4 regions of the Pseudoalteromonas sp. S408 genome follow, and region 3 is predicted to be linked to each of the others. Evidence: predicted binding sites of a transcription regulator. Region 3 holds the regulator's gene; each other region holds the start of a gene.
What was found. Region 3 encodes sigma-54, which starts transcription at its own class of promoters, with help from an activator protein. Its sites were predicted from a motif close to GTTGGCACGNNNNTNGNNT; they were not measured.
Positions count from the first base shown of each region.

Region 1 (7,749 bases), on a different contig from region 3:
GCCGTCTGGGCTTGCGTATAACACGCCTTTGTTTGTGATTAGCTCTTTTAAACCAGCCACTGGGCTTGGATTTATTTGCTTAACTGTTACGCCAAGTGCCGCAAACTTAGTAACAATAGGATCATTAGCATTTGGCGTTACTGCAACGTCATTTGCCAATGCACTCATACTTGTGCACAACATGGCACCTGCTAACATTAATTTTTTCATAACTTCTCTCTATCCTAAAAATACTTAATATATTGACCGGCTTAATACTATTTTATTTCAAATTAAGCGCGCGGATGATGCTGCGCGTGTACCGATTTTAACCGTTCATTAGCAACATGAGTATAAATTTGCGTTGTTGATAGGTCGCTGTGTCCCAACATCATTTGTACGACACGTAAATCGGCCCCATGATTTAATAAATGCGTAGCAAATGCATGGCGCAATGTGTGGGGTGATAATGGCGATTCAACCGATGCCAAAATAGCATAGTGTTTGATTCTATGCCAAAAGGTTTGTCGAGTCATGCCTACACCACGCTTTGACGGAAATACAAAGTCGGTGGCGTGTTTGATCATTTGTGCACGCCCAACTTTTAAAAAAAGCTCAAGCCAATGCATGGCTTCTTCGCCCAGCGGCACTAAACGTTCTTTGTTGCCTTTACCTTTTACAAACACAACCGCTTGGCTTAAGTTAATTTGCTCCATACGTAGCCCAACCAACTCACTGACACGCAGGCCTGTGGCGTAAAGTAACTCAAGCATCGCCTTATCGCGCAGTCCCATTGGCTCTTCAGTATTGGGGGCGTTAAGAAGCGCTTCTACTTCGGCTTCAGAAAGTGTTTTAGGTAACGATTGCCCCGCTTTGGGTTGAGCAATGTTTAACATGGGTGTATCGGTAATCAGTTTTTCACGTACAAAATACTGATAAAACCGTTTTAACGCACTGATACTGCGCGCTGTACTGCGCGGCTTTAGGCCTAAGTCGACCCGGTGCGCTAAATAGCTTTCAATGTCGTGCCCTGTTACCGTCATTAAGTTTTCGCCTTTTAAAAACTGGCAAAACTTATCTAAATCGCTGCGGTAAGCACTTAATGTGTTTTCGCTTACACCTTGCTCTAAATAAAGGCTATCTAAAAAGGTTTCTAGGTAGTCGCTATTGGTGCTCATACTGCTTTTATTTTCTGAAAAATCGTCAGATAGCGTTGTCACATTATGCTCTCATGCTTTGCTAAGGTATCAATTAAAAATACCTTACGGTAAACTTGAGCCTATCATATCAGGCAATTACACAGTGATAAATACGATGCAAATTGGTTTATTTTTTGGCTCTACTACGTGCTACACCGAAATGGCAGCAGAAAAAATTCGTGACCTTATTGGTGACGATATAGTCAGCCTTCACAATATTAAAGACGAACCACTAAAAAATGCAGAGCAGTACGACTTTATCATCTTTGGTATTTCAACATGGGACTTTGGCGAAATACAAGAAGACTGGGAGTCAAAATGGGACGACATAAAAGATGTAAACCTACATGGTAAAACCATTGCATTATTTGGCATGGGCGACCAGCAAGGTTACGGACAGTGGTTTCAAGACGCTCTGGGTATGCTGCACGACGAAATAAACACACAAACATTTACACAACTTGGCCTTTGGCCAAACGACAGCAGCTACGAGTTTGAAGCTTCAAAGGCACTCACCCCCGATGGCAAACAGTTTGTAGGGCTCGCCCTTGATGAAGACAGCCAGTACGAGCTAAGCGATGAACGCATTGCGACTTGGGTTGAGCAAATAATGACCGAGTACGGCGAAACGCTTTAACTGCTTAAGCTCAATGGTTGCAGTAAAAAGCCAAACACGCTTAGGTGTTTGGCTTTAGTAGTAATGCACAAGGCTAAACTTAACGCATAAGTTTAAAAGCTACGAATATCTACATTTGAGCTGTTAAATTTAAACATATTAATTTTTCCGCACTGTGCCACATGGTTAGTGCTGGCATAGGGTGTATTGGCTTGGTTAATATTGCTTTCCCAACCTTGGCCATTTTTTACAAATGCTTTTACCTCAAACCACCCATTTACTGCTTTGCTGCAATCCATGTCTACATCTAGCATCCAATAGTGTTCGCCCCAAATATTAAGCGGTGTAACGCCAAAACCGTCGTTGGCCACTGTTTTTTGTGTACCATACGCATCTGGCCACACGTTTGTAGTCCAATCGGCTGCTGTCCCCTCTGCTTGCGTACTTTGCCCGCTTTCTATACCGTACCAATCTAGAAAGTTATCGTTTGCTTTCCATGGACTTGTAGTGGCATTTTTTAAATTGTTATGGCGAATAGGCATCGCGCATTCAACATTGGTTGTTTGGCAGTTTCTTCCTAAATTTGTATTGGCATAGGTATGATCTATTCCGCCACGTACAAACATATCTTGCCCACTTTGGGTTTGTGCGTTAATAAAAATAACAGTACGCTGCCAATCACCATTCGGGGTTGAAGTCGACCCTTGTGATAACTTAGCGTTTTTATGAATTGCCATGGCGTCCCACGGCGCCACATTTAAATTAATAGTGCCATTATTATTAACGGTTATAACCTCACCGCTACAACTTTTAGCATCGCCCGACAATTCACCTTTTAATACATTACAATATTGACCGGGTGCCATGTCTGTTTGCACAGTAGCATTAAGCGTTGAGTCTTCTTTGTTAATAGCCATATGACCTGAGCTACCGCGGCCAAATGAAATCTGATTATTCGTGTTATCCCACCAATTTGTCACAGCCCAGTTGTCGGCGGTGTTATTTCTAAAATCAACGCCACCAGCAATATATGACCACCGGTGTTCACACTTCCAATTGCTTGCAAAGCATTCTAAATTACCATTGTTATGAACGGGAACACTTGGCCCGCCTGCATCGGTATCACCATGAAAATCGTAACTCGACATCACTTTTGGGTAACCATACGGATACGCCAACATAAATACGTTAGCTAGGTCGTATAAACGGCCATCTTCAAAAGTAATTACATTACCCGCACCACCGTGCCCGCGCTGGTTATCGTGATTATCTACAAATACGACCGCCGATGAGCTTGGCATAAAGCCCCACCCTTCACCAAAATTACTTAGCCACGCAAGTGAGCCGTTTCTAAATGTATTACCAAGTTGTGTACTGTATTTAAACTCGGTAACAAGCCCTGTACTTAAATACTCAGAGGCATCAACGGCTTCTGTTCCCTGATCAATCACTTCATGAAAAACCAACGGCGAGCCGTTTATTTTAGCCATAAGGCTTTGAATATCGCTAGCGGCTACGTGTTTAGCCGCGTCAAACCTAAAGCCTTTTACTCCAATAGCTTGAAGGTCATTAATATAAGCCGCTATGGTATTTTGCACGTAATTTGAAGATGTGTTTAAGTCGGCAAGCCCTACCAGCTCACAGTTTTGAACGCGATAACGGTTATTACCGTAATCTTCTGGGTTAATTGAGCAGCTTTCGTGAAAATCTTGTGGGCTATAAATTGGGTATTGTTTATTCCCAAACGTGCTTCCCGCTACGCCATTCCCACTCCCAGCTGCCATGTGGTTAATTAGGGTATCTACATATATATCGACCCCTGCACTTTTACAACGGTTGACCATATCTATAAACTGCGTTCGGTTACCGCCTCGGCTTTGCAGTTGGTAGCTCACAGGTTGATAGCGAGTCCACCATTGGTTGCCTGTAATATGTTCGTTAGGTGGAGAAACCTGTACAGCAGCGTACCCTTTTGGTCCTAAAAACTGCTCACACTCTTGTGCGACATCGGGCCAACTCCATTCAAATAAATGAACAAACGTAGTGGGTGTAGCAGCTGCAAGGTTAGGTAAAAGCAAACCTAGGCTTAAACCGGCGGTGGTGACAATTTTATTCAGCTTCATAGTGTGTGTTTCCAAATGTTGGCGAGCTAAACAACATGCTCTTCGTTATTTACAAGTGGTTAACACTAGTCTTGAGATTGATTAAATAACAACTGAATACGTATGCATTATGGGTAAACTATCCTTTATTATTAGATAATCATCCATACAGTTACGTCATTTTTAAATAAAACGCCTTACACAAAGCAACGTAATCAGTGGTGTAATTGTTGTTTAACTCTCTAATGCATAGCGTTGAATTGTCGGTTTGTGATTGTAGGTAGCTAAATGTCATTAAACTGCGGCTTATAGGTTTACTAGGTGTCGCTTGCACTTGGCAATGTGCATTTAAATAAAGTCCATGTTTAACGGCAAGTTCAATAAATACCTCGGCCTCAGTGCTTGGCAGTATTAAACAAAATCGTGACTGTGAATGACTTAGTTGCCTAAACGCGTTAATTAACTCCTCAAAGCTTAAACCATCAGTGTGGCGTGCAGTGTTTCGGGCAGCATTATTGCCTTTTAGACTGTGATTAAAATAAGGCGGATTAGAAATGATTACGTCAAAGGGAGCATCACTATTAAAGCTTTGAATAGTTTGGTGCTGAATAGTTATATTTGGCCACGGACTATTTGCTACGTTTTGTAATGCTTGATTGTATGCGTTTTTATCTATTTCAATCGCGGTAATACTCAATGTTGGCCTGCGCTGCTTACACATTAACGCCAATAACCCTGTGCCTGTGCCAATATCTAATAACGTGTTTGCATCTGTTAAGTTTGCCCACGCGCCAAGCAAAATGCCGTCGGTTGAAACCTTCATTGCGCAATGGTCGTGTTCAACCTTAAATTGTTTAAATGCAAAACCAGACATTTTTTCACCTTTTCATTCACCAAGCGCAGCATAGCGCGTATAATCAACGTAATTGTCCACTATTTTAGACACTCTATGCAATTTTCTGAATTTGATCTTGATACCAAATTACTCGACGCCATTAATAAAATGGGTTACGAAACGCCGACCAGTATTCAACAGCAAGCTATTCCTGAAGCCCTTCAGGGACGTGATATTTTAGCGTCTGCGCCAACTGGCACAGGTAAAACAGCGGCATTTTTAATTCCTGCTATTCAATACTTATTGGATTTTCCGCGCCGTGAACCTGGTTTTGCTCGCGTATTAATAATGACCCCAACACGTGAGCTGGCTTATCAAATTCATGAGCAATGTGAGTTACTAGCAAAACGTACGCACCTGAAAATAGGTGTAGTAACCGGCGGTATTAACTACGGAACGCATAAAGAAATTTTTGAAAAAAATAACGACGTGTTAATTGCCACTCCAGGGCGATTAATGGAATACCTTGAAACTGAAAACTTTCATGCTGAACACGTCGAAATGCTTATTATTGATGAAGCCGACCGCATGCTAGACATGGGTTTCAAAAAAGAAATGAGCCGTATTTGTGACGAAGCTAAAAACCGCCGTCAGTGCTTTTTGTTCTCTGCTACCCTTGAGGGCGACAGCGTAGAGCGATTTGCAGAAACCACATTAAACGACCCAGCTCTATTAGAAGCTGAGTCGTCACGCAAAGAAAAAGCTAAAATTCACCAGTGGGTTCATCTTGCTGATGATTACCACCATAAACTAGAACTTTTAGTCAATACCCTTAACGGCCCAGACGTTAGTAAAGCTATTGTGTTTGTTAAAACCCGTGAGCGTTTAGAAACACTCATTGGTGAATTAACTAATAACGGCGTAAAAGCCGCCTGGCTGCGTGGTGAAATGCCCCAAGACAAGCGCATGAAAGCAATGGAAAACTTTCATAGCGGCCGCACTAAAATATTGATTGCAACAGATGTAGCCGCCCGAGGTATTGACGTATCTGACATTAGCCATGTTATTAACTTTGACATGCCACGAACAGCTGACGTATATGTACACCGAATTGGCCGTACGGGTCGTGCAGGTAAAAAAGGTATCGCTATATCATTAGTGGAAGCGCACGATATTGGTATTTTGTACAAAGTAGAACGCTACATTGAACAAAAGCTTAAACGTCGTGTAATTAAAGGCATAGAGCCGCAGCATAAAGAAGCTAAGCCACCCGCTAAAAAGCGTAAAGATCCGGTAAAAATGAAAGCGAAGAAAAAAGCGAAAGTTAAAAAGAAAAAATAACTTAGCATTTTTATCAAAGCCGGCGCATGCCGGCTTTTTAATACGCGTTACAAATGTAACCAGAGCATGTAACACCTACCCATTTAAATGTAATTATTGCCCACCTGAATTCCCACTTAATGAAATACCCTTATATTTCAATAAATTAACAATGGCACTGAACTTGTATTATTAGAGACAGAATAGCCAGAATACTTAATGGTTTGGCTAAATTTTTAATTGATATAAAAGGATTGAGTTATGAACCGCTTAAAGTTAACTATTGCTTTAGTTTCGTTTTGTTGTTTATTTTTGTTAGCATGTGCTACCAAAGTGAGTGCAGCAACGCACCTAGCCGTAGTGAGCAGCGTAGCAACTCAACCTAACCTACAACAAACCATTACCAGCACACTTCGTACTAACCCTAACTTTGCATTAAGCAATATTCGCGTTCAGGTTAAAGATGGCGAGGTAGTATTACATGGTCAAGCGCAAACAGGTTTTGAACGTGCGCTTGCACAAAAATTTTTAGAAAATATGGATGGGGTTAAAATCATTCGTAACAAAATTAGTGTTATTTAAATCACACTTTTATTAACTCAATTGATCCTAGGCGCAGCGCGCAACTCCGACACATGCTGCGCCTTTTTTGTGCCTGTAGTTACTTACAACTCACATTAACTACAAAAATAAACTTGCTTTAATTACCTCTTATTTACCGCCAAAGACCAATTGTAAATTGCATACCTTACAACCTGATATTTGCCTAAACAATTTACCCTTTAAATAATAAATTTATATTAAGGCTAGGCCTGTTTAACTGCCATTATTAAAGCGTGTTCTATCTAGGCGTAACATAACTAAGGTGCGCGATTTGTGACCCAGTAAGCTCGGTCCCTACTTCTGCATTATTTTAATGACTACGCCTATGTACTTATAACTTAAAGTCGTATACAGCTCATATGCCCTACTTGCTCTTTATGACCTATTCTTTAAGCAACAAGGAGAAGCAACCTATGGGGGGACCTCAAAGGTTACTGCATGTTTTATATTTATGCTGCGTTATCGTCGGTTTCGGGAAGTAACTACACAATAGCCTTAGCCTTATCGATATATTACATAGCCCGCTTCCAATTTCATCTCAAAAGGTAAGTAGACATAAATTTATAATTAGTTAACGTTGTTCTCACCTTCTCAAACATTTAAGTAGCCATAAAAAAATGCAGCTTTATAAAGCTGCATTTAGTTGTTGTGACTCGTAAGTCATTTTTTTCTTTAGCTAACGGCGCACATATAAATGTAAAAGTGCGCTAAGAGTGAGTAAATAATTCCCAATGGTATTAATGGCTCATTTATTCGTTTTGGCTTGAATCTGCTCCACTAGCGTTGCCTTTATTTGATGATTGCTGGCTTATTTTATCGCTGATCATGGCATCGAGTTTTTCACCGCCTTTAATACCAAAATCGAGCGTACGAATAGGAAATGGAATACTAATATCAGCTTCATCCAGCGCTTGTTTAACGGCGACTACACCTTTATGGCGCACTGTCATAAAGTCTGGTTCACCTGGGTATTTAATCCAAAACCACACCAATAAATTAATGCTACTGTCACCAAAGCCTTCGGCATAAACATCGGTTTCGTTTTTACGAATAACAAAGTCCAAATCGTTAATCTTATCTACAATAACTTCTTTC
Region 1 covers NZ_PNDY01000004.1:278,890-286,638, reverse strand. The annotation lists gene dsbC (bifunctional protein-disulfide isomerase/oxidoreductase DsbC) at 1-210, opposite strand, end outside; gene xerD (site-specific tyrosine recombinase XerD) at 273-1,199, opposite strand; gene fldB (flavodoxin FldB) at 1,294-1,815, shown strand; gene CWB62_RS05195 (alpha-amylase) at 1,908-3,917, opposite strand; gene CWB62_RS05190 (tRNA1(Val) (adenine(37)-N6)-methyltransferase) at 4,069-4,770, opposite strand; gene srmB (ATP-dependent RNA helicase SrmB) at 4,846-6,072, shown strand; gene CWB62_RS05180 (BON domain-containing protein) at 6,313-6,633, shown strand; gene CWB62_RS05175 (mechanosensitive ion channel family protein) at 7,404-7,749, opposite strand, start outside.
Region 1: a site for sigma-54 is predicted at 6,223-6,241, ahead of CWB62_RS05180 (BON domain-containing protein). Genes of this name have one in related genera too.

Region 2 (7,749 bases), on a different contig from region 3:
ACTTTACGATACCTATGGTTTCCCTGCCGATTTAACAGCCGATGTTGCGCGTGAACGCCAAATGACGATTGATCATAAAGGCTTTGAAGAATGCATGGCTGTACAGCGTAAAACTGCACAGCAAGCGGGTAAATTTGGTGCCGATTACAACGAGCAATTAAAATCAGATAAACACACTGACTTTAAAGGCTACGACAGCACGCATTATAGTGCGACAGTGGTTGAAGTGTTTGCTGGTGGTGAAGCCGTACAGTTATTAGAAGATGGCCAAGAAGGTATTGTTGTACTAGACCGCACACCGTTTTACGCAGAATCTGGCGGCCAAACGGGCGATACCGGTACAATTATAGTTGCTGGTGGCGAGTTTAATGTGACTAACACCACTAAATTGGGTAATGCATTTGCGCACCACGGTAAAGTACAAGGCCGTATTGGTATTAACGATAAAGTGGATGCCACTATTGATGACGCACGCCGTGATCGTATTAAGAAAAACCATACAGCTACGCATATTTTACATGAAGCATTACGCCAGTTATTAGGTGAACATGTAAGCCAAAAAGGCTCGTTAGTTCAAGCGGATCGTTTACGATTTGATTTCTCGCACTTTGAAGCCGTTACTAAAGACGAGCTACGTGATATTGAGCGTGTAGTTAACGACGAAATTCGTCGTAACTTTGCACTTAACACTGAACTAATGGCAATTGATGATGCTAAAGCAAAAGGTGCTATGGCGTTGTTTGGTGAAAAATACGATGACGAAGTACGCGTTGTGACTATTGGTGATTATTCAATCGAGCTTTGTGGTGGTACACACGTAGAGCGCGCGGGTGATATTGGCTTATTCAAAATTGTATCTGAAAGCGGCATTGCTGCCGGTGTTCGCCGTATAGAAGCAGTCACTGGCGCAGATGCAGTTGCTTATGTAAGTGAGCAAGAGCAACAGCTTAGCGATGTAGCAGCGCTGGTAAAAGGCGATAGCGCATCAGTACTTGAAAAAGTAACAGCATTACTTGAGAAGTCTAAAGGCCTTGAAAAGCAAATTGCTCAGCTTAACGACAAATTAGCGAGCGCTGCAGGTGCGTCTTTACTTGATTCGATTGTAGAAATTAATGGCGTTAAGCTATTGGTTGCAAACGTTGAAGGAACTGAGTCTAAAGCGCTTCGTGGTATGGTTGACGACCTTAAAAACAAGATTGGCTCAGGTGTTATTGCCCTCGGTGTTGCTAGCGGCGACAAAGTAAGCCTAATTGCCGGTGTGACTAAAGACTTAACTGGTAAAGTAAAAGCCGGTGAGTTAGTTAACCACATGGCCGGCCAAGTAGGCGGTAAAGGTGGCGGCCGTCCTGATATGGCACAAGCCGGTGGTTCTGAGCCACAAAACCTTGCTGCTGCACTTGATAGCGTTACTGCTTGGTTAACTGAGCGTACTTAAGCCTAAGTGGCGTTAATTGTACAAAAGTATGGCGGCACGTCGGTTGGTTCAATAGAGCGAATAGAAGCGGTCGCCGACCTTGTTGTTAAAACTAGGCAACAAGGTCATCAAGTGGTTGTGGTTCTCTCGGCTATGTCGGGAGAAACCAACCGCTTAATTAATCTTGCCAAACAAATAGATTCCCGTCCAAGCAACCGAGAACTCGACGTGCTAATTAGTACCGGCGAGCAAGTATCGGTTTCTTTATTGGCTATGGCTATAATCAAACGCGGCCACTCAGCCGTAAGCCTATTGGCCGATCAAGTTAATATTCAAACCGATAATATGTTCGGTAAAGCCCGCATTACAGACATTGCAGCTACACGTTTAAAGCATGAGCTTGAGCATAACCGTATTGCTATTATTGCCGGGTTTCAGGGGCGTGATGTTGAAGGCAATATAACAACCCTTGGCAGAGGCGGTACTGATACGTCGGCGGTAGAAATAGCTGCGGCTATAAAAGCCGACGAATGTCAGATCTATACCGATGTTGATGGCGTATATACTACAGATCCTCGGGTTGAACCTACCGCACGAAGAATGAGTAAAGTGACCTTTGCTGAAATGCTAGAGTTAGCAAGCTTAGGTGCTAAAGTATTGCATATTCGTTCTGTTGAGGCGGCGGGTAAACACAATGTCCCACTAAGGGTGCTTTCGAGCTTTAATCCCGATGAAGGGACATTGATTACGTTTGAGGAAAACGACATACCAAGTAAAGTTGTTTCGGGTATTGCATTTAACGCAGATGAGTGCTTAATTAAGGTACAGGGTGTACAAAGTGGCACTCAAAATCTTGTAAAAATATTGAAACTTTTTGCTGATAACGGCATCGAAATAGATATGATTAATCAAGTTAATCATATCTTTGAAAAAATAGACTATGCTTTTACTGTGCACTCGAATGACTACCTGCAAGCACTTGAATTACTAACCGAGAAAAAGGTGTCCTTAGGTGCTGAAGATATAAGCGGGAAAACAACCGTAGCAAAAGTATCTGCTGTTGGTATGGGCATGAAATCGCACTGGGGTGTTGCCAGTTTATTTTTTGATGCATTGGCGCAGGAAAATATTAACGTTGTTTTAGTGTCTACTTCAGAGATTAAAATCTCTGTTTTAATAGATGAAAAGTACCTTGAGTTGGCAGTTCGTGCATTACATAAAGCATTTTTAACGGAAAGTAGATAGATAGTGAGTTTTTACTTACTTTTTAGTCTATTTTTCATTAATATGGATAAGCGGAATCTTATAATTTTAATTGGAACATGGGAGCAAGAGAATGCTAATACTAACTCGTAGAGTAGGTGAAACCCTTATGATCGGTGACGAAGTAACAGTGACCGTTTTAGGTGTTAAAGGAAATCAAGTTCGAATTGGTGTAAACGCACCAAAAGACGTATCAGTGCATCGTGAAGAAATTTACATGCGTATACAAGCTGAAAAGTCTAACCCTAATCCGGGCAATGCTTAATCAACACGTATACCTAGCTAAATAAATTATTTAGTTAAGTCAAAAAGCCACTCATTGAGTGGCTTTTTTGTTTATAAAATCGAGCATTTCATCTGTGAGTATTTGCTTTGAAATATATTGCAGGCTGTTTTTATTTTTAATTAACACGCCCCGTGGCGTTTCAATTACCTCAGCGATGTCTTGCCAAGCTAGTTGGTAGCTTTTGTAATGGTTTGCCGATTTAATGCCTTCATCATCAAAAGTGAGTGTAACCTCAGAACCTGATGCTCGGCTAAACATTTGTCTGGTCACCCACCATGGCCTGCGGTAATAAAAAGCAACGCATTCAAGCACAGCAACCATGATCAAAAATGTTCCTAAATAATGATCAGCTAAACCGTAAATGCTAAATAAACCAAGCGAGACTAACAGTACCAGTAAAAAGTACTTAGGTTGTGCGCGTTTGCTGTAAGGAAGTGATTCGTCAAAGCATTCGTAAAAGTAGGGTTTATCAAGTGTGTAGGTGGTTGAAAATGACATAGTGCCTTGCTTTAAAAATCGTTTTATATATTTTAGCAAGTTCGCTTATAAATGAGCAGCTTTATAATGCGTGCATTTATTTTAGGCACAAAAAAACGGCTTAAGAGCCGTTTTTTTAATAATATACTAACGATTAACAGTTAGTTTCTTCAGCGTTTACGCCTTCTTTGACTTCTTCGCACGTATCTTCAACAGAATTTTGTACATCTGTTACTACTTCATCAATACGTTCACCGGCTTCTTCTGCGTTGTTATCTTGACAACCCATGATGAAAAAACTTGCGAAAAGACCAATTAGTGCTGCTTTTAAAGTTGTAGAGTTCATAATGTAATTCCTTGTAAATAAATAAAATTGTAGTGTTAGTTGAGTATATGCCTACCTGGGCGATTTACCACGTAGCGCACCCGAAACTAACGAAATAACTAAAAGTACTATAAAAATAAAGAATATAATTTTTGCTATACCAGCTGCGGCACCTGCGATGCCACCAAAACCCAACACTGCAGCGATTAAAGCAATAACTAAAAATGTGATTGTCCAGCGTAACATTGTTTTCTCCTTGGTTATCAAATTTGTACACAATAGTTAATGCCAGTACTGTGCCATAATATATTTTTGTTTTATATCAGTGGTTTGTATGTTTTTGTTTGTTTTTTGACTTTGTTAAATTGGTAACTTTTACGTTGGGTTGTGTAACTTATTCACACACAAGTATAGGTTGCAATTAAAGGGTGCTTAAAAAAGCCTCTCTTGGTAAGACCAATTAACAAGTTTGTTTTTTTCTACACATTATGAGTGATTTTAGGTTCAGTAAAGTGCGGGGAATTCGGCTTTGTTAAAAATTCAGCTATAGCTTATAAATATAGTGAGTATTTTTTGTGTGTATTATGGGGTGTTGATGGGTAAGGGTTTTTGCTGTGGTTAATAAATTTGGTTATATGTTATTTTTATTTTAATTGGTTTTACCAATTTACAATGGCTAGACAAAGCTATTTGTTTTGTTATTATCTAGTGAATAAATATTTAACTAAATCGACTTTTTATTTTCGATATGGGTTTCAAGGGGAGAAAAATGGATATAGGTGCTGTACTTACAACCGCTGGTAGCTTAATGCTAACAGGTATGGTTGGAGTGTTTGTCTTTCTTTCGATATTAATTGGCGCAGTTACAATAATGTCTAACTTAGTGGCGCGTTTTAGCCCTGTCGAAGTTGCGACTCCAGTTAAGTCACCATCGTTTAAATCTCAAGGTGTGCCAAATGAGCACATCGCTGCTATTAGTGCTGCCATTGCTCAGTACAAATCAAATAACAAATAAGGGGCACACACATGGCTAAATTAAAATTAACAGAATTGGTTCTTCGTGATGCGCATCAGTCATTACTTGCCACGCGTATGCGCTTAGGTGACATGCTACCGATTGCAAGTAAATTAGATGATGCAGGCTACTGGTCAATTGAATCGTGGGGCGGTGCGACCTTTGATTCTTGTATTCGTTATTTAGGTGAAGATCCGTGGGAACGTATTCGTGCGCTTAAAAAAGCGATGCCAAATACTAAGCAGCAAATGCTATTACGCGGTCAAAACTTATTAGGTTACCGCCATTATGCTGACGATGTTGTTGAAAAGTTTGTTGAGCGCGCACACAAAAACGGTGTTGATGTGTTTCGTATTTTTGATGCAATGAATGATGTACGTAACCTAGAAACAGCCATTAAAGCGGCTGTTAAGGTAGGTGCTCATGCTCAAGGTACTATTTCGTATACGGTAAGCCCTGTTCATACACTTGATATGTGGTTAACGCTGGCCAAGCAATTAGAAGAGCTGGGTTGTCATTCAATTTGTATTAAAGATATGGCGGGTTTGTTAAAGCCATATGACGCAGAAGAGCTTATAAAAGCGCTGAAAGAAACAGTGTCGATTCCAATTGCTATGCAATGCCATGCTACAACAGGTTTAAGTACTGCTACGTACCAAAAAGCGATTGATGCAGGTATTGATATGCTTGATACCGCTATCTCGTCTATGAGTATGACTTACGGTCACTCAGCAACAGAAACCATTGTAGCAATTGTTGAAGGTACGGCGCGAGATACTGAGCTTGACTTAAACCAACTTGAAGAAATTGCATCTTACTTTAGAGATGTTCGTAAAAAATACGCAGCGTTTGAAGGGAGTTTAAAAGGCGTAGATGGACGTATTTTACTCGCTCAAGTACCAGGTGGCATGTTAACTAACATGGAAAACCAACTTAAAGAGCAAGGTGCCGCTGATAAGCTTAACGAAGTACTACTTGAAATACCGCGTGTACGCGAAGACTTAGGTTTTATTCCTCTTGTTACACCAACATCACAAATTGTGGGTACTCAAGCTGTACTTAATGTGCTGACAGGTGAGCGTTATAAAACTATCACTAAAGAAACCGCAGGCGTATTAAAAGGCGAATATGGTTTAACACCAGCTCCAATGAATAAAGAGCTGCAAGAGCGCGTACTCAATGGCAGCGACGTTATTACGTGTCGTCCTGCTGATAACATTGCTCCTGAGCTGGAAACACTTGAAGCTGAGCTATTAAAAGAAGCACAAGAGCAAGGTTTAACGCTTGCTGAGGATAAAATAGACGACGTACTTACTTATGCGTTATTCCCACAGGTTGGTTTAAAATTCATCAAAAACCGTAATAATCCTGATGCATTTGAACCGGTTCCAAGCGAAGACGATAACACAAGTAAATCGCCAGCCAAGTCATCAGCAAGTAGTAACAGTGTTAAGGCTGAGCAATATAGCGTTAAGGTAGACGGTAAAGTTTACGACGTTGTCGTAGCGCAAGGCGGTGAACTTAAAGAAGTCACATTAAAAGATTCAGAACATTTACCTCAGTCTGCTTCAGTGGCTTCAGGTGAAACGCTAAATGCACCTTTAGCTGGTAATATTTTTAAAGTTAAAGTGAAAGCGGGTCAGGTTGTAAACGAAGGTGATGTTGTTGTGATTATGGAAGCCATGAAAATGGAAACTGAAGTACGTGCAATGCATACTGGTACAATTGCTGAAGTGCTTGTGTCTGAGGGTGACTCAGTGACCACTGGTGACGCAATTATTGCGTTGGCTTAAGGAGTCGTATAAATGGAAGGTCTTTTAAACCTTTGGCATGCAACAGGTCTTGCTAACTTTACGTTTCCTGGCTTGATAATGATTGCTGTAGGCTGTTTGTTATTGTTTTTAGCGATATCTAAAAACTTTGAGCCTCTGCTTTTATTACCAATTGGCTTTGGCGCGATATTAACTAATATCCCGGTTGCTGGTATGTCTGACCCTGGCGGGCTTTTGTACTCAGTTTACTATGTGGGTATAGATACCGGGATTTTTCCGCTATTGATATTTATGGGTGTTGGTGCATTAACTGACTTTAGTGCGCTAATAGCAAACCCACGTATGTTATTGCTGGGGGCTGCGGCTCAGTTTGGTATTTTTGCGACCTTGTTTGGTGCAATTTTACTTAACTTCATACCTGGTTTTGAGTTTTCGCTTCAAGATGCATCAGCTATTGCTATTATTGGCGGGGCTGATGGCCCAACGGCAATATTTTTAGCCTCAAAGCTAGCGCCTGATTTATTAGGGGCAATTGCAGTGGCTGCTTACTCTTATATGGCGCTAGTACCAATAATTCAGCCTCCTATTATGCGTGCACTTACAACGCCTGAAGAGCGCCAAATTAAAATGCCTGAGCTACGTAAAGTATCTAAAAAGGAAAAAATTATTTTTCCACTTATGGTACTCACTGCAACCGCGATGTTTTTACCAGCAGCAATTCCGCTAGTAGGTATGTTCTGTTTAGGTAATTTAATGCGTGAGTCGGGTGTTGTTGACCGTTTAAGTAACAGTGCGCAAAACGAAATTATCAACATAACGACCATATTTTTAGGGTTAGCGGTTGGCTCTAAGCTTGCAGCAGATGATTTCTTAACGCTAGAAACTATTGGTATTTTAGTGTTGGGCGCCCTTGCTTTTGGTATTGGTACAGCGTCAGGTGTATTTATGGCTAAAGGCTTAAATAAAATATCTAAAACACCTATTAACCCGTTAATTGGTGCCGCTGGTGTATCAGCTGTTCCTATGGCTGCTCGCGTAGTAAATAAAGTGGGACTTGAAAATAACCCACATAACTTTTTACTTATGCACGCAATGGGTCCTAATGTGGCGGGCGTGTTAGGCAGTGCGGTTGCTGCAGGTATTTTGTTGGCACTTGTTGGCTAAATTGATTTTAGATTTCAACCAACCATTGAGCGC
Region 2 covers NZ_PNDY01000004.1:307,583-315,331, forward strand. The annotation lists gene alaS (alanine--tRNA ligase) at 1-1,435, shown strand, start outside; gene CWB62_RS05330 (aspartate kinase) at 1,442-2,659, shown strand; gene csrA (carbon storage regulator CsrA) at 2,751-2,942, shown strand; gene CWB62_RS05340 (YcxB family protein) at 2,994-3,461, opposite strand; gene CWB62_RS05345 (hypothetical protein) at 3,595-3,786, opposite strand; gene CWB62_RS05350 (DUF1328 family protein) at 3,838-4,011, opposite strand; gene CWB62_RS05355 (OadG family protein) at 4,535-4,780, shown strand; gene oadA (sodium-extruding oxaloacetate decarboxylase subunit alpha) at 4,792-6,573, shown strand; gene CWB62_RS05365 (sodium ion-translocating decarboxylase subunit beta) at 6,586-7,716, shown strand.
Region 2: a site for sigma-54 is predicted at 4,051-4,069, ahead of CWB62_RS05350 (DUF1328 family protein). Genes of this name have one in related genera too.

Region 3 (7,749 bases):
ATATCACCCGAGTCAGGTTTTAATTGACCACCAATTAAACGCAACATCGTAGTTTTACCAATGCCGCTTGGTCCCATAATCGCAGTGATTTTGCCTTTAGGCACACTAAAGCTCATATTTTTATATATGACCCTATCGCCTCTGGAAAAGCTAACATCCTTGACTTCTACTATTGATTGCGACAAGTCGCTCTCCATAAAAATGTTCACTAGTGCCCCTATTTTAAATCTTTTTGATCCAATATGGAAAAAACAATTCGTAAGATTTTGTAATGTACGTGCAAAACACACATTAAGACTCACTTATATTCACTTAACCAACACTTAAAATAGGACCTGTAACCCTGTCGAAATCAAATTTAAAGTAAACTGTTTAGTATGTAGGTAAGGCTGAGCTATTGAAGAGTGATTACTTCCTATAAATTGATACTTAAAGGCTGCCAGCTCCTACTAATTAATTTTTAGTAAAATGAATTAGTCTACGTAGTTGACCTTACTCTTTTATTTATACTTTCATCGTGGCATTTGTTACTATTCGCGCCATTCCTATTTTGAACAACTGGCTTAATACAATGGTTACCTCGTTTGTTATTTTGATTCTTGGTTTTGCAGCCCTAGTTTGGAGTGCTGACAGGTTTGTTTATGGTGCTGCGGCACTGGCTAAAAACTTTGGTGTACCAACCTTAATTGTTGGTTTAACCGTTGTAGCCATGGGCTCATCAGCACCTGAAATGATGGTGTCGGCCTCTGCCGCATTAGCAGAAAAAACCGACACCGCGGTAGGTAACGCAATTGGCTCAAATATCACAAATATTTTGCTGGTGTTAGGTATTACCGCTTTATTTAGGCCTCTTAGCGTTTCTTCAAGCACATTAAAACGTGAAATCCCGTTAGTGCTTATTATATCGCTGGCTACCTGGTATATATTTTCAGATAACTACTTTTCGTTCACCGAGGGCGTTGCGTTATTAATTGGTTTTGTTGTATTTATTGGCGGGCTAATTATTGTCTCGCTGCGTGCTAAAAATCAAACAGACCCATTTGTATCAGAAGCATGTGACGAAGTACCAAACGACGTACCAACTAACAAGGCCATACTTTGGTTGGTTATTGGTATGGTTTTACTCCCTATTAGCGCACATTTTTTAATTGATTCAGCGGTGGATATTGCTAAATACTTTGGCTTAAGCGATTTAGTGATTGGCTTAACAATTATTGCAATAGGAACTAGCCTGCCTGAGCTTGCTGCCTCGATTGCGGGCGTACTTAAAAATGAAGATGATTTAGCGCTGGGTAATATTGTTGGCTCTAATATTTTTAATATTCTTGCAGTATTGCCTTTTGCAGGCATTATTAACCCTTCAGTTATTGACCCGTCGGTTGCTAACCGCGACATACTAATAATGATTGGTGCCACTGTTGCGCTTATTATCATGTCATTGAACTTTAGGGGTGCTCAACGCATCAATAGAGTAGAAGGCGGCTTATTATTAATCGCGTTTTTGGGCTACCAAGGGTATATTTTTAGTCAAGTAGGGTAAGTAATGGCAACGCTAAATTTTATTGAACAAGGCTTACGTGTATTAGATATAGAGCGCCAAGCTTTGAGTGATATTACACAATATGTGGATGAAAATTTTCATCAAGCATGTCAATTAATATATGATTGCCAAGGCCGAACTATCGTTATAGGTATGGGAAAATCAGGTCATATTGGTAATAAAATAGCAGCAACATTAGCAAGTACTGGCAGTCCTGCTTTTTTTGTACATCCGGGTGAGGCCAGTCATGGCGATCTGGGGATGATCACTAAAAATGATGTGGTTATGCTCATTTCTAACTCTGGTGAAACAAGCGAAGTACTCAATATAATTCCTGTTTTAAAACGCCTTGGCGCCAAAATGATAGCCATGACAGGCAACGCCAGCTCAACGATGGCCACGCTTGCAAACGTACATATTTGCATAAAAGTACAAAAAGAAGCCTGTTCGTTAGGCTTAGCTCCAACCGCAAGCACAACAGCAACACTTGCAATGGGTGATGCCATGGCGGTTGCACTTTTAGAAGCCCGCGGTTTTACAGCTGATGACTTTGCACTATCTCACCCCGGCGGTAGTTTAGGTAAACGTTTGCTGCTGACCTTAAAAGATGTCATGCATAGCGGTAAAAACACACCTATTATTAATGTTACTCAAACTATAAAAGATGCGCTAATTGAAATGTCAGCCAAAGGGTTAGGTATGACGGCCATAGTTGATTCTCAGCAGCAACTTGTAGGGCTATTTACTGACGGTGATTTACGCCGTATTTTAGAACAACGAATTGATATACATACAACACAAATAGATGTTGTGATGACTAAGTCCTGCACCACTGCAACACAAGATATTTTGGCCGCTGAAGCGTTAAATATTATGGAACAAAAACGTATAAATGGCTTAATAATTGTTGATGAGCAAAATCACCCTATTGGTGCATTAAATATGCAAGACTTATTAAAAGCAGGAGTACTATAAATGCAATTTGAAGAGCTCTACCAACCTCTAAGCGAAGACGCAAAAGCCCGTGCTAAAAAAATAAAGCTGCTTATTTGTGATATCGATGGTGTGTTTTCTGATGGTCGTATTTATCTGGGTAACCAAGGTGAAGAGCTCAAAGCGTTTAATACAAAAGATGGCTTTGGCATTAAAGCGCTAATTAACAGCGGCTTTGACGTTGCGGTTATTACCGGACGACACTCAAAAATAGTACAACAGCGTATGACAAGCCTAACAGTACAACACATTTACCAAGGTCAAGAAAACAAACTCCTCGCTTATGAGGAGCTAAAAACAAAGCTTAACTTATGTGATGAGCAAATTGCCTACATTGGCGATGACGGCCCCGACATGCCGGTAATGGAGTTAGTAGGGTTTGCTGTTGCAGTAAACGACGCACATCCGCTGATAAAACGTTTAGCGCATTACACCACACAAATGCTTGGTGGATTTGGTGCAGTGAGAGAGCTTACCGACCTGCTAATGCTTGAAAACAACAAACCCTTGACCACCAAAGGTACGAGTTCATGAATGCAGCGCGCATCATATTAAGCGTTTTATTCATCAGCTGTATGGTTTGGCTTTGGTACCCTTATTTCACACAAGTAAGTTTACCGCAGCAAACCGAAGCAGACATTATTGCAAAGCCCGATTACACTGCCATAGAGCTAAAACAAACAGCGTATGACGAGAATGGGAAAATTAGCCATAAAGTAACGGCAGCGCGAATGGAGTTATATCAAGAATTAGGATTTACCTTTTTTGATAAACCCATTTTTACTCTTTATAACGATAAACAAACGTGGCGAATTAACGCTAACGAAGCAACACTATACGAAGGCAGACAATTAATACTAGAAGGTAACGTTGTTGCTAGTAATTTAACTGATAACGCAATGATAGATAAAATAAATGCTGATAATATTCAGGTAGATATAAAATTACTAACGATGCAATCAGAACAACCTGTCATTGTTACAGGACCCAATTTAAAGATCACCGGTAAAGGCCTCGAAGCCGATTTAAAAACCGAAGTGATAAAACTAATTAACCATACGCGAACTATTTATTATGACCAATAAACTATTAACACTCTTTATTATTCCAACATTTATACTTGCACTCGGTGCAAATGCTGCTGAACCAACGGCGCCACTTGCTGCAAATCAAATTTCGATTAGTGCAGATAAGCAAGAAGGTCAACTAAAAGAAAATGTAGGTATATTCGAAAAAAACGTTGAAATTATTCACGGCGACAGAAAAATTACTGCTGACCGCCTAGAAGTGCATAAACGCGATGAATTGGGTGATAACAAGCAACTGTTAATTGCCACAGGTACACCCGCTTATTTTGAAGAAAAACAAGCCGACGGCACAATAATGAGCGCCAGCGCTAATGAAGTTAGATACGATGTTTCTAAACGTTTTTTAACATTAATTGGAGATGCACAGGTCTCTCAAGCTGGGCAAAAAATGAATGCAAAAAGTATTACCTACGATATTGAGCAACAACTCATTAGCGCCGAAAAAGATGAAAGCTCAACTGACCGCGTGCACACCATTTTAGTACCTGTGGAGCCAAAAAAAAGCGATAAAGGTCAGCCATGAGTACATTAAAAGCAGAGCTATTAGCCAAAAGCTACAAAGGCCGAGAAGTCGTTAAAAATGTAGGCTTAGAAGTTAAAGCCGGTAGCATAGTGGGTTTACTTGGTCCAAACGGTGCGGGTAAAACCACCACGTTTTATATGATTGTAGGCTTAGTCCCTAGCGATAAAGGTAAAATATCTATCGACGAGAACGATATTACTCTTTTACCTATGCACAGTCGTGCTAGATTAGGCATTGGCTACTTGCCGCAAGAGTCGTCTATATTCAGAAAGTTAACCGTATATCAAAACTTAATGGCTATTTTAGAAACTCGAAAGGAGCTCACTAAGCAAGCCAGAGAAGATACACTTAATAATCTATTGGATGAATTTAGCATTCAACACATTCGCGACAGTAAAGGTATGGCACTATCGGGCGGAGAGCGTCGCCGAGTAGAGATTGCACGTGCTTTAGCTGCAGATCCAAAGTTTATTTTATTAGACGAACCGTTTGCCGGCGTTGACCCTATTTCAGTGTTGGATATTAAAAAAATTATTGAACACCTTAAAAAGCGTGGTATTGGTGTATTAATAACAGACCATAATGTAAGAGAAACCCTTGATGTTTGCGAAAAAGCCTACATAGTTTCTCATGGGGAACTGATTGCTTCTGGTACCCCTGAACACGTATTAAACGATAAAACTGTACGCGATGTATATTTAGGCGAGCAATTTAGGCTGTAACATTTACGCCTTATTTGTATGCATCTGCTAGTATTAATTATAACAACTTAAAAGGATTGTTAGAGATACATGAGGCAATCACTACAGCTGCGCATGGGCCAGCAACTTACAATGACACCTCAGTTGCAACAAGCTATTCGCTTGCTGCAATTAAGCACATTGGATCTTCAGCAAGAAATACAAGAAGCGCTCGACAGCAACCCATTACTTGAGGTTGAGGAGCAAGACTATGCCGATGACCTTGCAGGCAAAAATGAGCAAAAAGCAGATAATGATGAAGTGACAGTAAGTGCATCTGCAGATGAAGTCCCCAGTGAGTATGAACAAGACAGTGGTGAAGCCCTAGCAAAAGATACCGTCAGTGACGACATGGCAATGGACGTTAGCTGGGATGAGTACATGAGTGCCGCCCCAGCATCGTCTTCAGGCCCCATGCCTGAAGATGAGTCTATTTATCAAGGTGCATCGACTGAAACGCTTCACGAATACTTAATGTGGCAATTACAACTAACGCCATTTAGCCCTACGGATGAAGCGATTGCTATTGCAATAGTTGAAGCCGTGGACGACTCAGGCATATTAACCCTCAGCTGTGAAGAAATTTTAGAGAGCTTTAATCAAGATAACGACGATGACGTTGAGGTTGAACTTGATGAAATTGAAGCAGTTTTAAAGCGTATTCAATTATTTGACCCTGTTGGTATTGCAGCACGAAGCTTACAAGAATGTTTGTGTATTCAGTTAAATCAATTTGATAAAGGCACCCCTTTTATTGACGAAACAAAAATGATTTTAACCGAGCACATAGATTTGTTAGCTGCTCGCGACTACCGTACATTAATGAAAAAAACGAAGCTCAAAGAAGATGAGCTTAAAGAAGTAATGACACTTATTCATACGCTTAACCCAAAGCCTGCAGACACAATAGTGCGAGAAGAGTCTGAATATGTAATACCAGATGTGTCAGTTAAGAAAATTAAAGGCCGCTGGGTTGTTGAACTAAACCCAGACAGCATGCCAAAAATTCGTGTAAACAGCCAATATGCTGCAATGTCGCGTACAGTTAAGTCGAGCGGTGATAGCCAGTTTATTCGCTCACATTTACAAGAAGCTAAATGGTTTATTAAAAGTTTAGAAAGCAGAAACGACACGCTTTTAAAAGTAACTAACTGTATCGTAAAACAACAACAAGGCTTTTTTGAACACGGTCCAGAAGCCATGAAACCTATGGTTTTAAATGATGTAGCCGAAATGGTAGAAATGCACGAATCGACAATTTCGCGCGTAACGACTCAAAAGTACATGCACACACCGCGTGGAATATTTGAGCTTAAATACTTTTTCTCAAGCCATGTAAGCACCGAAAATGGTGGAGAATGTTCATCCACAGCGATACGAGCACTTATCAAAAAACTAATCGCAGCAGAAAACTCAGCAAAACCATTGAGTGATAGCAAAATTGCGGATATATTGGCTGAGCAAGGAATTAAAGTAGCAAGACGTACAATCGCAAAATACCGCGAATCTCTTGCTATTCCACCGTCAAATCAGCGAAAGAGTCTGATCTAAGACGCTAAACAAAGAGGGTAATGCTTATGCAACTAAATTTAACTGGTCGTCATGTAGAACTAACTGATTCATTAAGAGACTATATAAATACCAAATTTGCGAAGCTAGAAAGGCACTCTGATCATATTAATAATGTTCATGTCATTCTTGATATAGAAAAATTAAATCAAAAAGCAGAAGCAACTATTCATGTAAGTGGCGCTGAATTATTCGCATCCACTGAACATCAAGATATGTATGCAGCGATTGATTCATTGATTGATAAGCTTGACCGTCAAGTAATTAAACACAAAGAGAAGCTTGCTCGACACTAATATGATGAAACTAAGTTCACTTATATGCCAGGACTGCAGCAAAGCTGCGGTCCTTTTTAATAGTAAAAAAAGAATTTTAGAGTTTATTAGCGAGCTTGCTCACGATAAATTACCGTATTTGTCTCAACAAGATATTTTGGGCGCTTTATTAACTCGCGAAAAGCTAGGTAGCACAGGAATAGGAAGAGGCATAGCTATTCCACATGGTCGAATGAGCGGCGCACAAGAACCTTTAGCATTAGTATTAGTAAGTGAAACACCGATTAACTTTGATGCTATAGACAATCGACCAGTTGATATTTTTGTTGCACTCATCGTACCTGATGGCGATAACCAGCAACACTTAAAGACGCTAGCGACGATAGCTGATAAACTAAAAAATAAAGAATTTTGCAAGCAGCTACGCTGTGCTAAATCGGACGCCGAGCTGTATCAAATTATTGTTGACCAATCGTAGTAAATTTAAAGGGTGATTAATGGAGTTGATTATCATAAGTGGCCGTTCTGGTTCTGGTAAGTCGGTTGCTTTACGCGTTGTTGAAGATCTAGGTTATTATTGCGTAGATAACATCCCTGTAAATTTATTACCTTCTTTGGTAAGAAGCGTTTCTGATAACTACGATAAAATCGCTGTAAGCATCGACGTGCGAAACTTGCCAAAAGAACAAGATGAATTTAATCATATTATTGAATATTTACCGGGTTTTACAAAACCAACACTATTTTATTTAGACAGTGAAGATCAAACATTAATTAAACGTTTCTCAGAAACAAGACGCTTGCACCCTCTATCAATCGATTCGCTTCCGCTAGATTTAGCTATAAAAAAAGAAAAAGAACTGCTTGATGTGCTAACTACTCGTGCCGATTACATGATAGATACAAGCGACTTGAGTGTTCATCAACTCGCTGAATCGATTCGTGAAAAAATATTAGGTAAAAAAGACAAGCAGCTGATTGTCACATTTGAATCATTTGGTTTTAAACATGGCATTCCTAA
Region 3 covers NZ_PNDY01000022.1:101,906-109,654, forward strand. The annotation lists gene CWB62_RS15725 (ATP-binding cassette domain-containing protein) at 1-197, opposite strand, end outside; gene CWB62_RS15730 (calcium/sodium antiporter) at 572-1,540, shown strand; gene CWB62_RS15735 (KpsF/GutQ family sugar-phosphate isomerase) at 1,544-2,515, shown strand; gene kdsC (3-deoxy-manno-octulosonate-8-phosphatase KdsC) at 2,516-3,067, shown strand; gene lptC (LPS export ABC transporter periplasmic protein LptC) at 3,064-3,618, shown strand; gene lptA (lipopolysaccharide transport periplasmic protein LptA) at 3,608-4,144, shown strand; gene lptB (LPS export ABC transporter ATP-binding protein) at 4,141-4,866, shown strand; gene CWB62_RS15760 (RNA polymerase factor sigma-54) at 4,936-6,435, shown strand; gene hpf (ribosome hibernation promoting factor) at 6,462-6,749, shown strand; gene ptsN (PTS IIA-like nitrogen regulatory protein PtsN) at 6,754-7,206, shown strand; gene rapZ (RNase adapter RapZ) at 7,226-7,749, shown strand, end outside.

Region 4 (7,749 bases), on a different contig from region 3:
AAAAGTGCATTATGTATTAAATCTGCATTAAGTATTGACCGTTTGAACTAAAAGCTCAGGGGTAATAGCCATTTTATGGTTTATTACTTCTCCAACAATTATAAGAGTAGGGCCTTGCAGGTTATGACTAAGGTGATCATTTACTATATTTTCTAATGTACTAGTAATTGCTTTTTGCTCACTCGTTGTGGCGTTTTCGATAAGTGAGATTGGTGTGGTACTTGGCCAATTTACCGATTGAAGGCCGCTACTTAGCTCTTTTAATCGTCCTAAGCCCATATAAACCACTAAAGTTGGATTATTCTTACCTTGCAAAAAGGCGTAATTGCTCCAGTTTGGTAGTTTTTTAGGATCTGCAAATTGGGCAGTTAAAAACGTGACGCTTCGCGCTACATCACGTGCTGTAAGCGGAATGCCTGTATAGGCAGAGGTCGCACATGCAGTGGTAACACCAGGTACAATCGCAAAGTTAATATTATGCTTTGTAAGCGCATCAGCCTCTTCGTTTATGCGAGCAAATATACTCGGATCGCCCCCTTTTAAACGTACTACGTTTAACCCTTGTTGAGCATATTTAACGAGTAGGGCGCAAATATTGGCCTGTGTCATTGAATGCATACCGGCTCGTTTGCCTACAAATACACGCTGCGCTGTTTTAGGTAATGTTTTTAGTAAATCTTCGCTTACAAGCCAGTCATATAAAACGACGTCGGCTGATTGTATTAAACGCTGCGCTTTTACGGTAATTAGCTCAGCATCGCCCGGGCCAGCACCAATAATATAAACATGGCCGTTTTTGCCCCCTTTGCGAGTATGCTTAACGCCATTGGTAAGTTTATTTACAAATTTGTTTAGCCAACCATTTTCAATACCCGAAAAATAAGAAAGCACGCTCATAATAATCTCCTTAGGCAACCGCTTTAATTACTTTCGGCTCGGCGCTTATAAGTACGTTACCGTCTTCAATTTTTGCATCAAAAACCGGTAAATGTATTGCTTCGGCCTCTAGGCACTCGCCGGTTGCTAAACAAAAATGCTGTTTATATAACGGCGAAGCCACAACCAGTTTTCCCTCTATAGAGCCAATAATACCGCGCGATAATACATTCGCTTTTCCAATTGGGTCGTAGTTACTAATGGCAAACACGCTTTGTGTGTTTTGTGGTACATAAAAAATGGCCACTTGCTGATTATTAACTAATGCGCATACACCACTGTTAGCAACTAGGTCGTCGATTGTTCCAATATTATGCCAAGACATCAGCTTGCTCCTCTTCAAGTTCCATTACTGGAATACGGTTTTGAGTAATTAGTTGTTCGCGTTTTTCAGCATCTGTAGCTGGGCGAATTTGATTACGCTCTTGTACAAATAAAATATTGTCATCGGGATTAGGGCTATTAACAAACTGGCGAAAACGCTTAGAAGCTTCAGGGCTTTCTACTGCTTTTTTCCACTCACAGGCGTATGTTTGAGTAATAAGTTCTATTTGTTCTTCAAGCTCTTGGCAAATACCTAAGCTGTCATCTATTACTACACTTTTAAGGTAGTCTAGGCCGCCTTCAAGATTTTCCATCCATACAGACGTACGCTGTAATTTGTCGGCGGTTTTTATGTAAAACATTAAAACGCGGTCTATGTATTTAATAAGTGTGGCTGTATCTAAATCGGTAGCAAATAAATCGGCGTGACGAGGGCGCATTCCGCCATTACCACACACATATAGGTTCCAACCGTTTTCGGTGGCAATAATACCTATATCTTTACTTTGTGCTTCGGCGCATTCACGGGTACAACCCGACACGGCCATTTTAAATTTATGTGGTGAGCGTAACCCTTTATAGCGGTTTTCAATTTCTATTGCGTGGCCAACACTGTCTTGTACACCATAACGACACCACGTGCTTCCCACACAGGATTTAACCGTTCTAAGAGACTTACCATAAGCGTGGCCTGTCTCAAAGCCAGCTTCAATGAGTCTTCCCCAAATAACGGGTAGCTCTTCTAAACGTGCGCCAAATAAATCGATTCGCTGTCCACCAGTCACTTTACAATAAAGGTTAAAGTCTTTTGCTACTTGGCCAATGACAATGAGTTTGTCGGGTGTTATTTCGCCGCCTGCAATGCGCGGTACTACAGAGTACGAACCGTCTTTTTGCATATTAGCAAGGTAAGTGTCGTTAGTATCTTGTAGGCCAACATGGGCAGGTTCTAAAATAAAGTCATTCCATGTTGAGGCTAAAATAGAAGCGATTGCAGGCTTACAAATTTCACAACCATGATGCCCACTACCGTGTTTAGCTAATAAATCATCAAAGGTTTTAATGCTTTCTACTTTAACCATATGCAGTAGCTCTTGGCGCGAATACGCGAAGTGCTCGCACACATGGTTGTTTACTTCAACACCACGACTCGCTAACTCATCATCTACTACCGATTTAAGTAAAGCGGCACAGCCACCACAACCACTGGCTGCTTTTGTGCACGATTTAACAGCGGCTAAATCGCATGAGCCACCATCAATAGTACCCACAATGTCGCCTTTACTCACGTTATGACACGAGCAAATGGTGGCGGTATCGGGTAGGGCGCTGCCCGCTAATGAAGGTGCGCCAGCGCTGTCCGGTAAAATTAAACACTCAGGATGTTCTGGTAAGTCCATGTCGTTTAACATGTACTGAAGTAGCGTATCGTAATCACTAGTATCGCCAACAAGTACTGCACCAAGCAGCTTATCGCCGGTTTCATTTAGAATGATTTTTTTATAGCAGTCTCTAATTGGATCTTGGTAAATAAGCTCTTTGCAGTTAGGTGTTTTTGCATGAGCATCGCCAATAGAGCCTACTTCAACACCGAGTAGCTTTAATTTAGTGCTCATATCGGCACCTGAAAATTCAAGTGCGCCGCCACTTAGCTGGCTTGCTGCAACGCGGGCCATGTTGTAGCCAGGTGCCACTAAACCAAATAGCTTTTTGTCCCACAAGGCACACTCGCCAATAGCTAAAATATCAGGGTCTGAGGTTTGGCACTGGTTATTAATAATAATACCGCCACGCTCGCCAAGTTCTAGTTCAGCCACTTTGCCCAGTTGATCATAAGGGCGAATACCGGCAGAGAACAAAATTAAGTCGGTTTCTAAAAACGTACCGTCTGAAAAGTTTAATCTAAAGCGGCTAGTTTCACCTTTAACTATTTCGCTGGTTGCTTTAGAGGTATGAACGGTAACGCCTAGTTTTTCTATTTTATTTTTTAATAGCGTGCCGCCTTGCCCGTCGAGCTGTACAGCCATAAGTTGCGGTGCAAACTCAACAACATGCGTATCAAGCCCTAATTGTTTAATGGCGTTTGCGGCTTCAAGTCCTAATAAACCACCACCAATTACTACACCACTTTTACTGGCTGCGGCACTGGCTTTTATTTGCTCTAAATCCTCTATGGTGCGATAAACCAGGCAATGGGGTTGATCGTTCCCCTTAATTGGCGGTACAAACGGGAAAGAGCCCGTAGCAAGTACAAGCTTATCGTACGGGTATTGATCGCCAGTTTGAGTGGTTACTACTTTGTTTTTTCTATCAATGCCTTCAACCCACTGTTTAGTATGCACATTAATATTAAGTTGTTGATAGTTATCTAAAGTTGTTAGTGCTAAATCGGCGGCTGTTTTGCCATCAAACACGCTTGATAAATAAACGCGGTCGTATGCAAGATTTGCTTCTCCACAAAGTACTGTAATATTTGCTTTGTAATCGCTTTGGCGCATTTGCTCAACAAAATGATGTCCGACCATACCATTGCCGATAATGAGTATTTTTTGCGAGGTTTGCATTAGGCATTCCTTAATGTGACGGTTTAAATGTTAAAAACAAAAAAGCCCGCCTCAGATACAAATTCATGTAACTGCGAGCGGGCTTCTTTGCCTGTGGTCATAACAACCTAAATGTATGCCGTTAAAATAACGGACTTGTATTTTATTAAAGCAATAACCTAGCCATAAAAATAAGTTACTGATTAATAGGGTTATTAATGTTTTTTGTAAATAGTAGAATCAAATATAGTGCTTTTTTGGTGCAAGGTTTGTATTAATTAGTGCAGTTTAAATGTATCTGGGACTAATAATGCACAAGTTACTTAATAGAGGACCGTATAGGTGGGAGTTTGAAGGTTAAGCTAAAACTACGTTGCATACAGCGCACATTACATGAGTGATAAGAACCCAAGTTAGGGCTAGTGATTACAGATTTTATCACTAAGTTATTGATTATTTATACAGACGAAAAGAGTAATCAAAGCTAAATGAAAACTAACGCCCAGAATAATAATTGATATGACTTTATTTGACTTACCTTTTTTAAAGCTAGCAAAATCCTTAAATTGCATTTTATAACTACCGAAAGTGACTCCCTTTAGCACGAGGCAGCCGGTTGAATAAAATAAAAAACCAAAGGCCGTATCAATTATTAGCCATAAAAACATATCGAACATAATGCTCATATTAATCCCTTATATCACGTTGAGTTTTAGATTAAATCGCACAGACTAACACCTCAGTTAGTTGTTTTAGTCTTAAAAATAGTTGTCACTGCTTTCAATATAATCATTTTATTAAAGCATATTCATTAAACAAAGCCAGAGCATGAAGTATAAGTAAACATAAAAACCTCTCTTCTACACGCGCTTGTGTATTTTGCAAAATGCAACTTAATCTATTGCAAGATGCATGAATCTTAAGTTGTTTATATTTTACATATTGATTTTCAATAGCTTAAGTTTTGGAACGGACCCTGCAATGGTTTAAACACTAAATTCATTAGGGGCTAAATTATGAAACTAAACAAATTTGCAACCGCGTGCTTACTTGCATTTCCGTGCGCTGTGCTTAGTCAACCATTCGAATCGTGTCCTAGCCAAGCACCGACAGAAGCGTTTGATACTTCACTATACAGCGTAACAAATGCAGACGATGCCAGTGTGCAAGGCAATGGTTTGTATTTTCTTAACGAAAATGGCTTGCCGTTTGCGTGTTTAGCGCCTCTAATAAAGGCATGGCAATAGAGTACTGGGCCGGTGTGCTAGTGAAAGTATTTATAATAGTATTTGCCATTAGCTGGTGGTTAATCCGATTTTCGCATTTTAGTTTAGTGCGAATGGGCATAATGATTTCGGGTATTTTGGTTGCTGTGGCTGCGTTAATTAACAAAATGAATGGCATTGGTTAGGTTGAGGGAACACGTGTCACTATTTCTCGTGAGTATCGCTCGCAATTAGGAGACCCTAACGATCTATCGTTAGTGTTGATGTTTCCAGTGTCCTTTTTGGCAGCAGAACTGTTTGATAAAGGTGCGAATAAATGTCGTCCTATATTTGCAGCCGTAGGTTTGTTGTTAGCTATTTCTGGCGTTATAGTCACACAGAGCCGAGGCGGCTTACTGGGTATTACCGCTATTTTAAGTTTCTTTTTATATCAAAGGTGGAATTATTCTTCAAGGTTGTCAAACGTCTGAGGAATTTGCACATTGTTTATGGAGAAACTCACAAGTTACCCTTTCTAAAGAAATTGATGACGCCTCATTAATTATAATTAACTGAATTTGCATTACGTGGGACTTTATAGCTATATTATAAGCATACATTCTATCTTATTGAATTAACAGCTACTCGCCAACTGAGACTTCTTTATGCTACCCACAGTTTTAATCGTTGAAGATACGCAGTCTTTAGCAATGATGTACCAATCTTATTTACTATCAACCGGTGTTAACACCCTTGTGGCAAGTGACGGCCAAACAGCCATAGACATCATAAATAAAGTTCACCCAGACCTTATAGTGCTGGATGTTATGCTACCAGATATGAATGGGCTTGATATTTTAGCGACGTTAGAACCCGATAATTCGCCTCAAGTTGTTGTATTAACTGGGAATGCAACAAAAGAAATAGCCATTCAGGCAATAAAACTAGGCGCGAGCGACTTTTTAGAAAAACCAATAGAAGCAGAGCGCTTTAGAATAACGGTTAACAACGCACTGAAAATTAAAAACTTAAAGCAAACCGTTACACAATATAAAAACAAATACGAAAACGGAAAATACTTTGATTTGATTGGCAGCTCAAAGCAAATGCAGACCGTTTATAAAATTATAAGCTCGGCGTCTGCCTGCAAGGCCACTATTTTCATAACAGGTGAAAGTGGTACGGGTAAAGAGTTGTGCGCACGAGCTGTTCACCAAGCGTCTAATCGAGCTAATCAACCCTTTGTCGCCTTAAATTGTGCCGCAATACCAAAGGATTTAATTGAAAGTGAAATTTTTGGACATCTAAAGGGAGCGTTTACTGGCGCTATTGCCAATAGAGTGGGTGCTGCAGGGCAGGCCAACGGGGGAACGCTGTTTTTAGATGAATTGTGTGAGATGGATATTAATTTGCAAAGTAAACTTCTGCGATTTATACAAACAGGGAGTTACCAGCAAGTTGGCAGTGAAAAAGAAGTAAAAGTTGACGTTAGATTTGTTTGTGCAACTAATAAAGATCCTCTTATTGAAGTAGAAAACGGCCGTTTTAGAGAAGATTTATATTACCGACTCCATGTTATTCCGATAGAGCTGCCACCACTTAGAGAGCGCGGAGCCGATATTATCGAAATTGCCGAAGCCTTGTTTGAAAAACTCGCATTGGAAGAAAATCATCCTTATAAAAGTATTTCGGAGGGGGTAAAGCAGCTGATTATGCAGTACAGTTGGCCAGGTAATGTAAGGCAGCTCGAAAATGTGATCCGTAATGTCTTAGTACTTCACCCTGAGCAATATATTGATACTGATATGATACCCGCATTACCGGTCAGCTCAAAAAGTCAGACGCAACAAACACCAATCACCAACACGCAATCGTCAAATATTGAAACAGCAGCGTTTGATATGGCAACGTCTCAAGGCGAAGTTAAGCCGCTATGGCTTGCAGAAAAAGAATACATTGAGCACGTTATAAAACTATGTATATCGAATGTGCCTAAAGCGGCATCACTGCTCGATGTGAGCCCTTCAACATTGTACAGAAAAATTAAAAGCTGGGATGAGCTCGAATAAACTTATGTACCAGTATTCGCTTGCCTGAGTAGTTTAAATTGCTGTTTACCAGAAAAACGTTCCTCTAGCGTCCTGTAAGCGTTATTGATAATAGTATTGGTGTGATCTTCGGATTGTGAGAGAGTTTTTCTACCTGTTGCTCAAAGTGTTGTGTATTTGTTTCTTGTATTAAAAACCCTGTAATTCCGTGTTTAATAATACAGGGGATAGCACCTACGGCGCTGCTAATTATAAATTTTTTCTGATATGGCTTCTAGTAGTGCCATTGGTAGTCCTTCTTCTCATGAGCGAATAAGTAATACATCAATTTTTTTCCATATGGTATTACGCTCAACTAGTCCGTGGTACTCAAGGTTATGTAAGTTTGGTAGTTCGTCTTTTATAGGGCGATCACCAAAAATGTGAAACTTAACGTTTAAATCTTGTTGCATATTTCCGGCTAACCTGCAAAACATATCAGGTTCTTTTTCAAATGATAACCGACCAACAAAAACAATGTTAACGCCTGTTTTAAATTTTTTACTATGACTTTGGGATTTATTAATAGCGATAAAATTTTCGAGTAACTGTGCATTTTTAATTGAATGCTTTATTTGTTTAGAGACGGCGAAGTTTATTGATAAAGGGGAAAGTAGTTTATCTAACATGTTGTAAAGTTTTAGTTTACCTGTA
Region 4 covers NZ_PNDY01000014.1:33,507-41,255, reverse strand. The annotation lists gene cobA (uroporphyrinogen-III C-methyltransferase) at 28-897, opposite strand; gene nirD (nitrite reductase small subunit NirD) at 908-1,261, opposite strand; gene nirB (nitrite reductase large subunit NirB) at 1,248-3,824, opposite strand; gene CWB62_RS12850 (DUF4842 domain-containing protein) at 4,820-5,050, shown strand; partial or broken gene CWB62_RS18990 (O-antigen ligase family protein) at 5,002-5,466, shown strand; gene CWB62_RS12840 (sigma-54-dependent transcriptional regulator) at 5,674-7,077, shown strand; gene CWB62_RS18875 (glycosyltransferase family protein) at 7,359-7,724, opposite strand.
Region 4: a site for sigma-54 is predicted at 3,973-3,991, ahead of nirB (nitrite reductase large subunit NirB). Genes of this name have one in related genera too.